DNA from 2 places in the Citrobacter sedlakii genome. Region 2 is predicted to be linked to the other one. Evidence: predicted binding sites of a transcription regulator. Region 2 holds the regulator's gene; the other holds the start of a gene.
What was found. Region 2 encodes Fur, which represses iron uptake genes when iron is present. Its sites were predicted from a motif close to ATAATAATGAGAACNACTATCAA; they were not measured.
Positions count from the first base shown of each region.

Region 1 (7,462 bases), 1.4 Mb from region 2:
CGTCAGCATCCGGAGCTGGAAGCTGGCCCGCAGGAATTCCTTGCAGCAGGGGCCAGTTTCAACCAGATGGTGACCGCGCTGGAACGCATGATGACCACCCAACAGCGTCTGCTGTCGGATATCTCGCATGAACTGAGAACGCCGCTCACTCGCCTGCAGTTGGGCACCGCGCTGTTGCGCCGCCGCAGTGGCGAAAGCAAAGAGCTTGAGCGCATCGAGACCGAAGCACAGCGTCTGGATAGCATGATCAACGACCTGTTAGTGATGTCGCGCAATCAGCAGAAAAACGCGCTGGTCAGCGAAACGATGAAAGCAAATCAGCTGTGGGGTGAGGTGTTGGATAACGCCGCCTTTGAAGCTGAGCAGATGGGTAAATCGTTCACGGTGAACTTCCCGCCGGGACCCTGGCCGCTGTATGGCAACCCGAACGCGCTGGAAAGCGCGCTGGAAAATATCGTTCGTAACGCGCTGCGCTATTCCCATACGAAGATCGAAGTTGGCTTCGCGGTGGATAAAGACGGCATTACGATCACAGTGGATGACGACGGGCCGGGCGTTAGCCCAGAAGACCGGGAACAAATCTTCCGGCCGTTTTACCGGACAGACGAAGCGCGCGATCGCGAATCTGGCGGAACAGGACTGGGGCTGGCGATTGTTGAAACTGCAATTCAACAGCACCGTGGCTGGGTGAAAGCCGAAGACAGCCCGCTCGGTGGGCTACGGCTGGTGATCTGGCTGCCGCTGTATAAGCGTTCGTAACTCACGTTGTCGTGCCGGACGGCGACGAAAACGCCTTGTCCGGCCTGCACATCGTAGTATGCCCGTAGGTCTGTTAAACAACGCCATCAGGCACGTTTCGTTGCCGGATGGCGATAGAGGTTTCAGCCGCGCAGACGCCGCGACTGATCTTCTATCTTGCCGCTCAGACGGCGTTTCTGCATTGTTCTGGTCCAGCTTTTCGACAGCCCTGCCGCCGACAGCAAACGATGATACTGCTCATCATCGAACGGCATATGCCATGCAATCGCGATGGCTTCCTGCACCGACACGTCGCTAATACGGGAGACCAGCTCCAGCGGCGCGTCCGTCGACACGTTCCCGGCGGCAATCACGCTGCACAGCCAGCCGGTTTTACCGCTGTTTTGCATCTGGCTTGCCATATCGCTGATGCCGAAATGGAAGTTAAGCTTATGACACGGCGAACGAGGCTGCGTAACCTGGATCAGCGCCTCGCCCCAGCGAAAAATATCGCCAATAAAGACGTTCCCTTCGGTGAGTCCTTCGGTTGAGAGATTTTCACCAAATGCCGGAGCCACGAACCGCTCCGCCTGCATAGGGAATTCACGCGCCCACCAGCCGTAATGCTCGCGGGGGTAATGACACAGCGCGCGATCCGGCCCGCCGTGGATTTTCTTTTCCGCCTGCTGGTCGCCTTCCAGACCGAGTTCGGTGAGCTTAAGTTCGCCATCCACCTGAATTTTGGCGATCGCACTGGGGCGGTTTCCCGCGTAGTCCTGAATCTTGCCGGTAAATACCTCTACTGGATAGCGCATCTGGTCCCTCTCCCCGATAAATTTGCTCTATTTAACCACAATTATTTTACCTCGGGTGCGAAAAATGAGAGCACGGTTCACATGATGCAGTAAGAGACATGTTATCAATGAACGGTCTTTTGAAACGCCATTTCAGAATAAGGAGTCAACAACGTGACAGGTCAAACACAGTTTGCTGGCGTCTGGTGCCCCTCCATTACGCCAATGGATAATGACGGCAAGATCGATCTCAACGGGCTTAAGCAACACCTGAGCCGCCTGACAGAGGCCAGAATCGACGTCATTTTACTGATGGGCAGTATCGGGGAATTCGCCTCCTTCTCGTTAGAAGAGCGTCTGTTATTGATTCGTGAGGCGCGCGCCATGAGCACGCTAAAAATGGTTGCTAACGTCTCCTCAACCTGTACGCAGGACGTGCTGCTGATGGCGAAGGAAGCGTATCTCACAGGCTATGACGCGGTGATGGTTTTGCCGCCGTATTACTACGGCCAGACGCCAACCCAACTATTGCGGTATTTTCGCCAGCTTGGGCAACAGCTCAGCGGCAAATGGTTCGCCTATAACTTTCCGGCGCGTACCGGCTGCGATTTAACGCCGGAGCTGGTCGCAACCCTCGCTGGCGAATTCCCGAACTTCGCCGGCATTAAAGATACCGTCGACTGTCAGTCGCATACCCGCAGCATGATCCAGGCGACGCGCGCGGTACGCGATGATTTCGCGGTACTGTCCGGTTATGACGAATATTACATTCCTAACCTGCTGGCAGGCGGTGCGGGGATTATTTCCGGGCTGAACAACGTAATGCCAGAGTTGTTTGTCAGCGCGCGCGAGGCATTCAGGGCGGGCGACCTCGCCACCCTGCGCGATATCCAGCAGAAGATCGGCGTTTATATGTCGATTTACGCCATCGGCGAGGATTTTGTCACCACCATTAAAACAGTGGTATCGCGCAAGTTTGGCTATTGCACCGGCGTGTCGCGCAACGCGGGTGGAGAACTGAATGCGCAACAATGCCAGACGATCGATACCGTTTTTGGCAGATAAAAAAACAGGCCCGGCGGCGCTCTCGCTCACCGGGCCTGCTGATGCGTACCGGATGGCGTCACCGCGCCATCCGGCAGACAAATTATTTTTTAGCCGCGAAACGCGCCGCAGCTTCGTCCCAGTTCACCACGTTCCAGAACTCTTTGATGTAGTCCGGACGGCGGTTCTGGAATTTCAGGTAGTAAGCGTGCTCCCACACATCCAGACCCAGGATCGGGAACCCGGATGCGCCAGAAATCGCTTCACCCATCAGCGGGGAGTCCTGGTTGGCGGTAGAAACAACAGCCAGTTTATCGCCTTGCAGCACCAGCCACGCCCAGCCGGAGCCGAAACGGGTGGCAGCGGCTTTCTCGAATTCCGCTTTGAAGTTATCAACGGAACCGAAGTCGCGCTCGATAGCGGCTTTCAGGTCGCCCTGCAGGGTGGTGCCTTTTTTCAGGCCTTTCCAGAACAGGCTGTGGTTAGCATGGCCGCCCGCGTTGTTACGCAGAACCGTTTTCTTGTCCGCAGGCACCTGATCCAGCTTCGTAATCAGTTCTTCAACCGGCAGCGCGGCCAGTTCCGGCAGGCTTTCCAGCGCTGCGTTAGCGTTGTTAACGTAAGTCTGGTGGTGTTTGGTATGGTGGATTTCCATCGTCTGCTTATCGAAGTGCGGTTCCAGTGCATCGTAAGCGTACGGCAGGGATGGCAGTGTATAACTCATAATCATCTCCATTATTGTCGAGCGGCTGGGTGTTAATGCCGCGTAAGCAGTTGGTTCATTATAGTTAATTAAATGATATTGAAAATGATTATCAATGCCGTAGTTTTTGTAGGGATATCTTTTTTTCTCACTTTACCTGATATGTGAGCCAAATCACTCAGTTAACGTCCTGATTGCCATCAACGCCGTGACTGCGGCAACCGTTAAAAGGTTATGTATCTGCGCACTTTTTAAACTCATGACGTCGGATGGGTAAAACCGACGATAAAAACAATGAGGATGACGTGATGAGTAACGCGATTACGATGGGTATCTTTTGGCATTTGATAGGTGCGGCCAGTGCAGCCTGTTTCTATGCCCCGTTCAAACAAGTTAAACAGTGGTCATGGGAAACCATGTGGTCGGTGGGAGGCATTGTCTCCTGGCTGATCCTGCCCTGGACCATCAGCGCCATGTTGTTGCCTGACTTCTGGGCCTATTTCAGCTCCTTCAATCTTTCTACTCTGCTGCCCGTGTTCCTGTTCGGCGCCATGTGGGGTATCGGCAACATCAACTATGGCCTGACAATGCGCTATCTCGGCATGTCGATGGGCATTGGTATCGCGATTGGCATCACGCTGATTGTCGGTACGCTGATGACGCCTATCATCAACGGCAATTTTGATGTGCTGATCAACACCGAAGGCGGGCGGATGACGCTGCTGGGCGTGTTGGTGGCCCTGATTGGCGTCGCGATCGTCACCCGCGCCGGTCAGCTTAAAGAGCGTAAAATGGGCATCAAGGCCGAGGATTTCAATCTGAAAAAAGGCCTGTTGCTGGCAGTGATGTGCGGCATCTTCTCTGCCGGGATGTCCTTTGCGATGAACGCTGCAAAACCGATGCACGAAGCGGCTGCCGCGCTGGGTGTCGACCCGCTGTATGTCGCTCTGCCAAGCTATGTGGTGATTATGGGCGGCGGCGCGCTGGTTAACCTTGGCTTCTGCTTTATTCGTCTGGCAAAAGTAAAAGATCTGTCGATAAAAGCCGATTTCTCGCTGGCAAAACCGCTGATCGTCTCCAACATACTGCTCTCCGCGCTGGGCGGTCTGATGTGGTACTTACAGTTCTTCTTTTACGCCTGGGGCCACGCGCGTATTCCGGCGCAGTACGACTACATTAGCTGGATGCTGCACATGAGCTTCTACGTACTCTGCGGCGGGATCGTCGGACTGGTACTGAAAGAGTGGAACAACGCCGGACGTCGTCCTGTCGGCGTACTGAGTCTGGGCTGTGTGGTCATCATTATTGCCGCCAATATCGTTGGTCTGGGAATGGCCAGTTAATCGGTTTGAGTACTGAGATGACGCCACTGACTGGGCGTCATCCCGGTTTCCCGGGTGAACACCACCGAAAAATAGTTACTGTCCTCAAACCCGCACTGCATCGAAATTTCACTGATCATCAGGCGGCTGTGCTGAAGCAAATATTGCGCATGGCAGACGCGCACCTGGCGCTGATACTGGTTGATGGTCATACCGGTCTGATTGCGGAACTGCTGGCGCAGCACGCGCTCGCTACACCCTTCCCGATCGCAAAATGCATCCAGCGCGAACGGGCGCTCAAGGCTTCCCGCCAGCGCGGTGATCAGTTTATCAAGCAGGGTTTCGCTGGAAGTGGCTGGCAGGTTGTCGGTAGCGTAGCGGTGACGCTTCAACGTCATCACCAGTTGCCCGAACAACAGTTCCGCCATGTCATTAACCAGCGGATCGTGCTGATGACTTTCATGCTCAAGCTGGTTAATCACCTGGCGCGCCTGGGTCATTCCGGCGCTGCCCAATCGCCAGTGCGGCTGTCTTGGCGTACCGTTGAAACCGGGAATGGCGCTCTCCCAGGCAAGGTTCAGCTTAAGCCGCTCCGGGCAATAGATAATATTCTGCAGCACGAGGTCATTAACCGAGGTGTAGGAGTGCTTGTCTTCCGCGCGAATGTAAAACAGATCGCCACGCGTAATCCGGTACGGACGATCATTGAGCACGTGCAGCCCGTTACCACGCCACACCATTACCAGTTCACAGAATTCATGGGTATGTTCAGCAAACACGCTCTGCGGATAGCGATCGGCGACGGCGACAGCCTGTTCATCACCGGCAAAAAAGTCTTTTTTTAACAGGACTAACTGATTCGCCACCAAAGTCTTCCCTGCCGGATGACGGTTACCGCCTTACCCGGCCTACAAAAAGCGTGACACGCAGGCCGGATAGAACGCTAACGCGTCGCTATCCGGCCTCATCATTGCATCATTACTAACAAATCTCGCAGCAAAAAACGGTGACTGCATTCGCGTTACTGAAGTAACGCATCGCGCCCCTGACGGATATCGCGTGGCGACCAGTTAAACTCGCGACGAAATAGCGTCGAAAAGTGGTTACTGTCGCCGAAACCGCAGTGATAGGCGATGTCCGTTACGCTTTCATCACTGTGTCGCAGGAGGTGGCGGGCTTTGATAAGACGCAGACGATTAAGATAGCGCTGGGGCGTCAGCCCGGTGTGCTGCTTGAGCTGACGATGCAGAGTACGCAGCGACAGCGAGAACCGGTCAGCCAGCGCCTCCCAGCATACTTCTTCGGCGAAATGGTCTTCCAGCCACGCCATCAGTTGATTCAGTCGCGCGTCGTTATTTTCCGCCCCTTCCATCAGACTGCTTCTGCGCAGTAATACCAGCAGTTGCATAAACACAATTTCGCGGTTCGCCAGCGCGGGGAGATCCATTTCTTCATCGCGTTGTTCCATCTGCGCCACCAGGTGGCGCACCTGTTGAAGCACGCTTTGGTTCACCCGCCAGTGCGAAGGGTACGCCCCATCCTGTTCCTGGGGCAGCAGTTGATCCAGCCCGGACAAAAACTGGAACGCATCGGGCGAACGGTAGAGCACATTGGTCAGGCAAAGGTTATCGGTGTGTTCATATAAGTGCCGATCGTGATCGCGAACAAAACAGACGGTGCCGCCGCTAATGGTATACGGCTGTCCGTTAAACACATGGATGCCTGTGCCGTGTTCCACAATCACAATTTCATGAAAATCATGGTGATGCTCCGGAAAGGCAGACTGTGGCAGCCGGGGCTCAATGGCGACAGGCGCTTTACCTGATGGGAAAAAATCCACGCTGTGCAGTACGGTCATGATGATCCCTTCCGGATGAAATGAACATGGCAAAATAGTAATTAAGGGTTATCAACCTCACCTTAAATTTTCGACACGAAACTGAGCAAACAGCGTCAATTTTTCAAGAAAAGGCGGGAAAGATCCGGAAATGCGGTCGACATCACATCAGGAAAACGGGGCGGTATAACTGGAAACTGTGAACGCTATCACGTTCATCTTTGCTTTCTTGCCAGCGGCTAATTATGGCTGTCAGTAACAAGAAGGTGAGCCATGACGAGGTTTTTTAGACTGAGCGCAATGAAACTCAGAAGGACCTCGCTATGACTTTTCGCCATTGTGTCGCTGTCGATCTCGGCGCATCCAGCGGACGCGTAATGCTGGCGCGCTATGACAGTGAACATCGCACCCTGACGCTGCGTGAAATCCACCGCTTCGTAAACTGCCTGCAAAAACAGGACGGTTTTGATACGTGGGACGTCGACAGTCTTGAAGACGCCATTCGCCTCGGGCTGGAGAAAGTTTGCGATGAAGGCATCCGCATTGACAGCATCGGCATCGACACCTGGGGTGTGGACTATGTCCTGCTGGATAAGCAGGGCCAGCGGGTCGGGCTACCGGTCTCCTACCGCGACAGCCGCACCACCGGCATTATGCCGCTGGCGCAGGCGCAGATCGGTAAAGGCGATATTTATCAGCGTAGCGGGATCCAGTTTCTGCCGTTCAATACGCTTTACCAACTGCGCGCGCTGGTCGAACAGCAGCCAGAACTGGTGTCGCAAGTGGCTCACGCGCTGCTGATCCCTGACTACTTCAGCTATCGTCTTACCGGCGAAATGAACTGGGAATACACCAACGCCACCACCACCCAACTGGTCAATATCAACAGCGACGACTGGGATGAGACCCTGCTGGCCTGGACCGGTGCGGAGAAAACCTGGTTTGGCCGCCCTACGCATCCCGGTAATGTCATTGGCTACTGGATTTGTCCGCAGAAGAACGCAATTCCGGTGGTTGCCGTCGC
Region 1 covers NZ_CP071070.1:4,550,089-4,557,550, forward strand. The annotation lists gene cpxA (envelope stress sensor histidine kinase CpxA) at 1-759, shown strand, start outside; gene yiiM (6-hydroxyaminopurine reductase) at 882-1,553, opposite strand; gene JY391_RS21515 (dihydrodipicolinate synthase family protein) at 1,707-2,597, shown strand; gene sodA (superoxide dismutase [Mn]) at 2,680-3,300, opposite strand; gene rhaT (L-rhamnose/proton symporter RhaT) at 3,588-4,622, shown strand; gene rhaR (HTH-type transcriptional activator RhaR) at 4,619-5,467, opposite strand; gene rhaS (HTH-type transcriptional activator RhaS) at 5,623-6,459, opposite strand; gene rhaB (rhamnulokinase) at 6,762-7,462, shown strand, end outside.
Region 1: sodA (superoxide dismutase [Mn]) is a predicted target of Fur. The motif match lies at 3,373-3,395, and genes of this name have one in related genera.

Region 2 (7,462 bases):
ATCACGTCGACACCGTTGGCCGCCAGCACTTCCAGCACCGAGATAAACGCCGGTTCGGACAGCGCGTGGGTATCTTTCCCCACATAGCAAGGGCCGGTGATACCGTTTTTCGCACGTTCTTCGGCGATAGCCTGGGCAATCGCCAGAATGTGCGGCTCGTTGAAGCTATGACGACCTGCACTGCCGCGGTGTCCGGAGGTACCGAACTTCACCGCGTGCTCGGCATTCCCTGCCTCGGGTTTCAGTACATAATATTGCGCCGTCAGTTGGGCGACGTTAATCAAATCACTTTGTTGCGCAGGTTGACCTGCACGGTTGTGGATTGCCATTGCCTGGTCCTTTTATGCAAGCATTAAATTGTTCCGCAAACCTTCTCAATCAATTCCGCCGGGAATTGCATTGACTGCATGATGTGTTCGACCATGCTGCATTTACGGCCGGTGTTGGTGTTCGTGATCACCCAGTACGGCGTGCCAGGCACATGTTTCGGCTTGGTCTGATTGCCGTTTTTCAGCAGCGTCTGTTCATCCGCCGCGAAATAGACGCGAGTGCGACCATGCAGCGAGTCGGTGGCATCGGCAAACGCCTGGTGATCCAGTGAGTAAAGTGTAGACAGCACCAGCATAAAGCGATTCACCGCTTTTTTCTGTTCCGCATATTCATCGGACAGCAGCAGCTCACGCATAGCGCGCACTTTGTCTTTGACGGGATTGACGGGTTTCACTTCTGCGCTCACAGGCTGCGCGGCGCGTGCCTCTTTTGTCGCCGACGCGACGGGCTGCGATGCGGCGGAAAACTTCAACATACGCCGTAAAATGTCGGACGCGCTCTCGCCGATATGCTTGGTGTGGCTGGCAATATAGCTGTAGAGTTCATCATCAACTTCAATCGTTTTCATCTTAATCCAGTGCGGTGTCATAACTGATCTGAATACAAATCGTTGGAATTATAGGAGCAAATCCCAACAGCGGATAGCGTCAAACCTGGCTGAACAAAAAACTCGGAGTAAACCGTATCAGTTGCAGCCCAGTGGCAGAATGGTCAACATAATACCCTAACCCGACAGAGCGAAAAAAAGAACTTTGCCATGAAATTGAATATCCGAGCGCAAACTGCACAAAACCTGCACAATAATTCTCCCATCGTCCTCGTTCACGGTCTGTTTGGCAGCCTGGACAATCTCGGCGTGCTGGCCCGCGAGCTGGTCAGCGATCACGATATCCTCCAGGTTGATATGCGTAACCACGGCCTCTCGCCCCGCGATCCGCTGATGACATATCCGGCGATGGCGCAGGATCTGCTCGACACTCTGGATGCGCAGCAGATCGAAAAAGCCACGTTTATTGGCCACTCGATGGGCGGCAAGGCGGTGATGGCCCTGACCGCGCTGGCTCCGGAACGCATCGATCGTCTGGTGGCGATCGACATCGCCCCGGTAGATTATAAGGTACGACGCCACGATGAGATTTTCGCGGCGATCAACGCCGTGACGGCGTCTCAGGCCACGACGCGCAAGGAGGCGGCTGCCGTCATGCGCGACCATCTCAGAGAAGAGGGCGTGATTCAGTTTCTGCTGAAGTCGTACGTTGACGGCGAATGGCGCTTTAACGTGCCGGTGCTGTGGGATCAGTATCCGCATATTGTCGGCTGGGAGCCGATTCCAGCCTGGGATCGCCCGGCGTTGTTTATCCCTGGCGGCAATTCCCCTTACGTCACCGAGACGTATCGCGACGACCTGCTCGCGCAATTCCCACAGGCGCGCGCGCATGTCATCGCGGGCGCAGGCCACTGGGTTCATGCCGAAAAACCTGACGCAGTGCTGCGCGCCATTCGTCGTTATCTGAACGACAGCGCAAACTGATTAAAAACTCAGCGTCCGCGCGCGATTGCGCGCGCGAACGTTGGCGTGCCCCATCCGCTGATGTATGATGGCGCGCTATCCATCCGGGCAGAGGCCTGGCTGATTGTTTCCCCGAAGTCACCAAAATCATGGCCAAAGAACAAACGGACCGTACGACATTAGATCTGTTCGCGCACGAGCGTCGCCCGGGACGACCTAAAACCAATCCGCTTTCACGCGATGAACAGCTGCGCATTAACAAGCGCAACCAGCTTAAACGCGACAAAGTTCGTGGCCTGAAACGTGTTGAACTTAAGCTCAACGCGGAAGCCGTCGACGCCCTGAATGAACTGGCGGAATCGCGCGACATCAGCCGCAGCGAGCTGATCGAAGAAATCCTGATGAGCCAACTGGCGACGTTGCGACGCCAGGGTTCAGTCTGAAACCCGCACAATTTATCACTATCATGTAGCAGGGAGTGCACTCGCGTGCGTTTGCTATTTCCGCATACCTGACTGTTCTGCTATGATTGCCCTTATCTGTGGGCAATTTGCCCCCACCATTTCAATAAGTTTCAAGAGGTTACTTTACTCATGGCAATCACTGGCATTTTTTTCGGCAGCGACACCGGGAACACCGAAAATATCGCAAAAATGATTCAAAAACAGCTTGGTAAAGATGTTGCCGACGTGCATGACATTGCAAAAAGCAGCAAAGAAGATCTTGAAGGCTATGACATCCTGCTGCTTGGTATCCCGACCTGGTACTATGGCGAAGCGCAGTGTGACTGGGACGACTTCTTCCCGACTCTGGAAGAGATTGATTTCAACGGTAAGCTGGTGGCGCTGTTCGGCTGCGGCGACCAGGAAGATTACGCGGAATATTTCTGCGACGCGTTAGGTACTATCCGCGACATCATTGAGCCGCGTGGCGCGACCATCGTCGGTCACTGGCCGACCGCGGGTTATCATTTTGAAGCGTCGAAAGGCCTGGCCGATGACGATCACTTTGTCGGTCTGGCCATTGACGAAGATCGCCAGCCAGAACTGACCGCCGAGCGCGTTGAGAAATGGGTTAAGCAGATTTCTGAAGAACTGCACCTGGATGAAATCATCAACGCCTGATGACCGTGCGGCGCAAAGACCATTTGCGCCGCATCAATAGACAAAACCAATCAAAATAATTGCTACAAATTTGTAACTTTCTTGCCCATCCCTGTACAATGTGCGGGAGTTATTAGGTGGCGCTCTCATTTCCAGGCAATACCACGTTTTTATTAACATTTGCCCGAGGCTTGCAGTTTTCATTTAAGGATGGCAGTCCTATAATGAGAGGCATTATCTCGAATGCAATTTCTGTCACTTCTCGTATGAAGTGAATCGTTTAGCAACAGGACAGATTCCGCATGACTGACAACAATACCGCATTAAAGAAGGCTGGCCTGAAAGTAACGCTTCCACGTTTAAAGATTCTGGAAGTGCTTCAGGAACCGGATAACCATCACGTCAGTGCGGAAGATTTATACAAACGACTGATCGACATGGGTGAAGAAATTGGTCTGGCGACCGTCTATCGCGTGCTGAACCAGTTTGATGACGCCGGTATCGTAACCCGCCACAATTTTGAAGGCGGCAAATCCGTTTTTGAGCTGACCCAGCAGCATCATCACGATCACCTTATTTGCCTCGATTGTGGCAAAGTGATTGAATTTAGTGATGATTCGATTGAAGCCCGTCAGCGTGAGATTGCGGCGAAGCACGGTATTCGTTTAACGAACCACAGCCTCTATCTCTATGGCCATTGCGCCGAAGGCGACTGCCGCGAAGATGAACACGCGCACGACGGCAAATAATTTTACGCTTGATGAAAGCCAGCCTGCGGGCTGGCTTTTTTGTGGGCGCGATCCCGCCGTTTTCCTTCCCTCCCCGCCCGTGTTGTTTTAATGTAAAAATTCCCTTCCCTGACCTGTCCGGAGAATCGAAATGGAACTTCGCCAGTTACGTTATTTTGTTCGTATTGTTGAAACCGGCAGCATGGGTAGCGCCGCGCTGGATCTCGACATTGGCGTCTCGGCGCTGAGCCAACAAATGACACGTCTGGAAAGTGAACTCGCCATCCGCCTGCTGCAACGAACGTCGCGCGGCGTCACGCCCACTAACGCGGGGCTGGCCTTTTATTCTCAGGCGCAACTGGCGCTACGGCATGCCGACGACGCCATTCTTGCTGCGCGTGAGGCGCGGTTATCCGGCCACGTTAGCGTCGGTATGGCGCCCAGTACGGCATCGGTGTTGGGCATTCCGTTTATTAACGCCATGCGGGAAAGCTACGCTGACGTGCGGCTGCACGTCGTGGAGAGTCTCTCCGGCAATCTTGAGCGGATGATTAACACCCGCCAGCTTGATTTAGCGGTCGTCTTTCAGAAAGAGAAGATCCTGCGCTGGAGCGCGAAGCCGGTTCTGGAAGAGCGGCTGTTTCTGATCGGCCCCCACCCCCTGCTGGCTATATTCCCTGAAGACAACATCATGCCTGCTCAACTGGCGAATATTCCCCTCGTGATGCCCAGTCAGGGCCACGGTCTGCGCGGCAGACTGGAGGCTATCGCACAAGAGCACGCGCTGCAGGTTGATATCGTTGCGGAAATTGACGGTCTGACGCTACTGATGCGGGCGGTCCGCGACGGTCTGGGCGCCACCCTACAACCTGGCGCGGCGATTTCCCGACTGGACCAGGACGACCTGCGCGTGATCGGCGTCCATAATCCGGTCCTCAGCCGTCCCAACTTTCTGGTCAGTTTATCGGATGACGAACTGACCCCGGCGGGGCTGGCAGCTCGCGTCGTGCTGGGTAAAGTGATGCGTGAACTGGTTGAGGCTGACCGCTGGCCAGGCGCCACCCTTTACGTTAACTAAAGAGGGTTTTAGCAGTACCTCATAGCGCCCCTACAACCCATGCGTATACATTTTCATTACAAATTTAACATTTGTTAAAGCGTAATGGAGTCTACGATGGTTGATGTTCTGGTGATTGGCGGCGGCAATGCCGCGCTGTGTGCCGCCTTAACCGCCCGGGAGGCCGGTGCGTCGGTGCTGCTGCTGGAAGCGGCGCCGCGCGAATGGCGCGGTGGCAATTCACAGCACACCCGTAATTTGCGCTGTATGCATGATGCGCCGCAGGATGTGCTGGTCGACCGTTATCCCGAAGAAGAGTACTGGCAGGATCTCTGGCGGGTAACGGAAGGCAATACCAACGAAGCGCTGGCACGACTGGTGATCCGCACCTCTTCGCAGTGCCGTGACTGGATGCGCAAACACGGTGTGAATTTTCAGCCACCGTTATCAGGCGCACTGCACGTTGCGCGTACGAACGCCTTTTTCATGGGCGGCGGCAAGGCACTGGTCAACGCCTATTATCGCAGCGCGGAGGCGCTCGGCGTCACCATCCGCTATAACACGCCGGTACAGGCGCTGCAGTTACATGACGGCGAGTTTGTCGCCGCGCTGGCGGGCGATGAACGCATCGAGGCCAGAACCTGTGTACTCGCCGCTGGCGGTTTCGAGTCCAATCGCGAATGGCTACGGGAAGCCTGGGGACAAAACGCGCGTGGGGAATGGCCCGCCGATAATTTTCTCATCCGCGGCACCCGCTTTAATCAGGGTGTCCTGCTTAAATTTATGATCGATGCCGGCGCCGACATCATTGGCGATCCATCCCAGTCGCACTGCGTGGCGATTGATGCCCGCGCGCCACTGTATGACGGCGGGATCTGCACGCGAGTGGACTGCGTCTCTTTAGGCGTGGTGGTCAACCGCGACGCAGCGCGTTTTTATGACGAAGGCGAAGATTTCTGGCCGAAACGCTATGCCATCTGGGGGCGTCTGGTCGCCCAACAGCCGGGGCAAATTGGTTATTCCATTATCGACAGCAAAGCCATTGGTCACTTTATGCCACCGGTATTCCCCGGCGCGCAGGCCAATACGCTGGAAGAGCTGGCCTGCCAACTGGGGCTGGATGCACAACGTTTTAGCGCTACCGTCAGGCAATACAACCAGGCCTGCCAGCCTGGACACTTTGATCACACCGTCCTGGATAACTGCGCCACCAGCGGGTTAACGCCGCCGAAAACGCACTGGGCACGCCCTCTCGATACGCCGCCTTATTACGGCTACGCCCTGCGGCCAGGGATCACGTTTACTTACCTCGGCCTGAAAGTGAACGAGCGCGCGGCGGTGCATTTCGCCGGAAAACCCAGTCGTACCCTGTTTGTCGCCGGAGAAATGATGGCGGGCAATGTGCTGGGCAAAGGCTATACCGCTGGCGTTGGCATGTCGATTGGCACCACGTTTGGCTGCATTGCCGGTAAAGAAGCCGCCCAGGCCGCACGTAAGGAGGCGCACCATGAAGCAGCTTGAGAAATTAATTATTGAGGCACAAATCATTACCGAACCGGAAGCCGAAGTGGAACGGGTGATGCAGGTTTGTAACGCCTGCCGCTACTGCGAAGGCTTTTGCGCCGTCTTTCCGGCGATGACTCAACGTCTTGAGTTTGGCAAAGCGGACATCAACTACCTGGCTAACCTGTGCCATAACTGCGGCGCCTGTCTGCACGCCTGTCAGTACGCGCCCCCTCATGAGTTCGCCATTAACGTACCGAAAGCGATGGCGGAAGTGCGCCTCGAAACCTATCAGCATTATGCCCGGCCCGCCGCGTTTGGCGCGTTGTATCGCCGGGCGGGCATGACCGTCGCGCTAACGCTGGTCTTTGCGCTGATTTTCTTCCTGTTGTTGGCGATGAGTCTGAAAGGCTCCTTGCTGCACCCGCCGCTGGCTGGCGACTTCTACCAGATATTCCCGCATAACCTGCTGGCCTGGATGTTTGGTTCCGTCTTTATTCTGGCGATGGGGTTGTTGATGGCTGGCGTGATCCGCTTCTGGCGTGAGATCTCCCCCGGCGCGCCGCAGCCCGTGGAGATTGCCGAAGCGACGCACAATGCCCTGACGCTGAAGTACCTCGACGGCGGACACGGCAAAGGGTGTAACGAAGCCGATGATGCCTTTACATTGCTGCGCCGTCGCTTCCATCACTTTACCTTCTACGGTTTTATGCTCTGCTTCGCCGCCACCATGGTGGCGACCGGCTATCACTATTTTGCCGGGTGGGAAGCCCCTTATCCGTTTTTCAGCGTGCCGGTGCTCCTCGGCACCCTCGGGGGGATAGGTCTGATTATCGGTCCTGCGGGTTTGCTGTGGCTGAACGTAAAGCGCTCGCCGCTGCACGGTGACGCGCGACAAAAACCGATGGATCGCGGTTTTATTTTGCTGTTGCTGTTGACCAGCCTGACAGGGCTGGGACTGCTGGCAGGGAGGGATTCCACGTGGATGGGCGTTCTGCTTGCTGTCCATCTTGGCGTGGTAATGGCGCTCTTTTTAACCCTCCCGTACGGAAAATTTGCCCACGGATTTTACCGCTGCGCTTCGTTACTCAAATGGGCTATCGAGAAGCGGCGCGGAAAACAGGCGGGGGTCGCAGGCGACTGACCCGCAACATCTTACCTCAATAACTATTACGATAAGACAGTGGAGAGCAATCCCATGAGCCAACAACCATCGCGCGCCGGCACGTTC
Region 2 covers NZ_CP071070.1:3,137,731-3,145,192, forward strand. The annotation lists gene pgm (phosphoglucomutase (alpha-D-glucose-1,6-bisphosphate-dependent)) at 1-329, opposite strand, end outside; gene seqA (replication initiation negative regulator SeqA) at 353-898, opposite strand; gene ybfF (esterase) at 1,088-1,861, shown strand; gene ybfE (LexA regulated protein) at 1,990-2,283, shown strand; gene fldA (flavodoxin FldA) at 2,434-2,964, shown strand; partial or broken gene JY391_RS23995 (fur leader peptide) at 3,168-3,253, shown strand; gene fur (ferric iron uptake transcriptional regulator) at 3,246-3,692, shown strand; gene tcuR (tricarballylate utilization LysR family transcriptional regulator TcuR) at 3,823-4,749, shown strand; gene tcuA (FAD-dependent tricarballylate dehydrogenase TcuA) at 4,846-6,249, shown strand; gene tcuB (tricarballylate utilization 4Fe-4S protein TcuB) at 6,236-7,375, shown strand; gene JY391_RS14990 (MFS transporter) at 7,430-7,462, shown strand, end outside.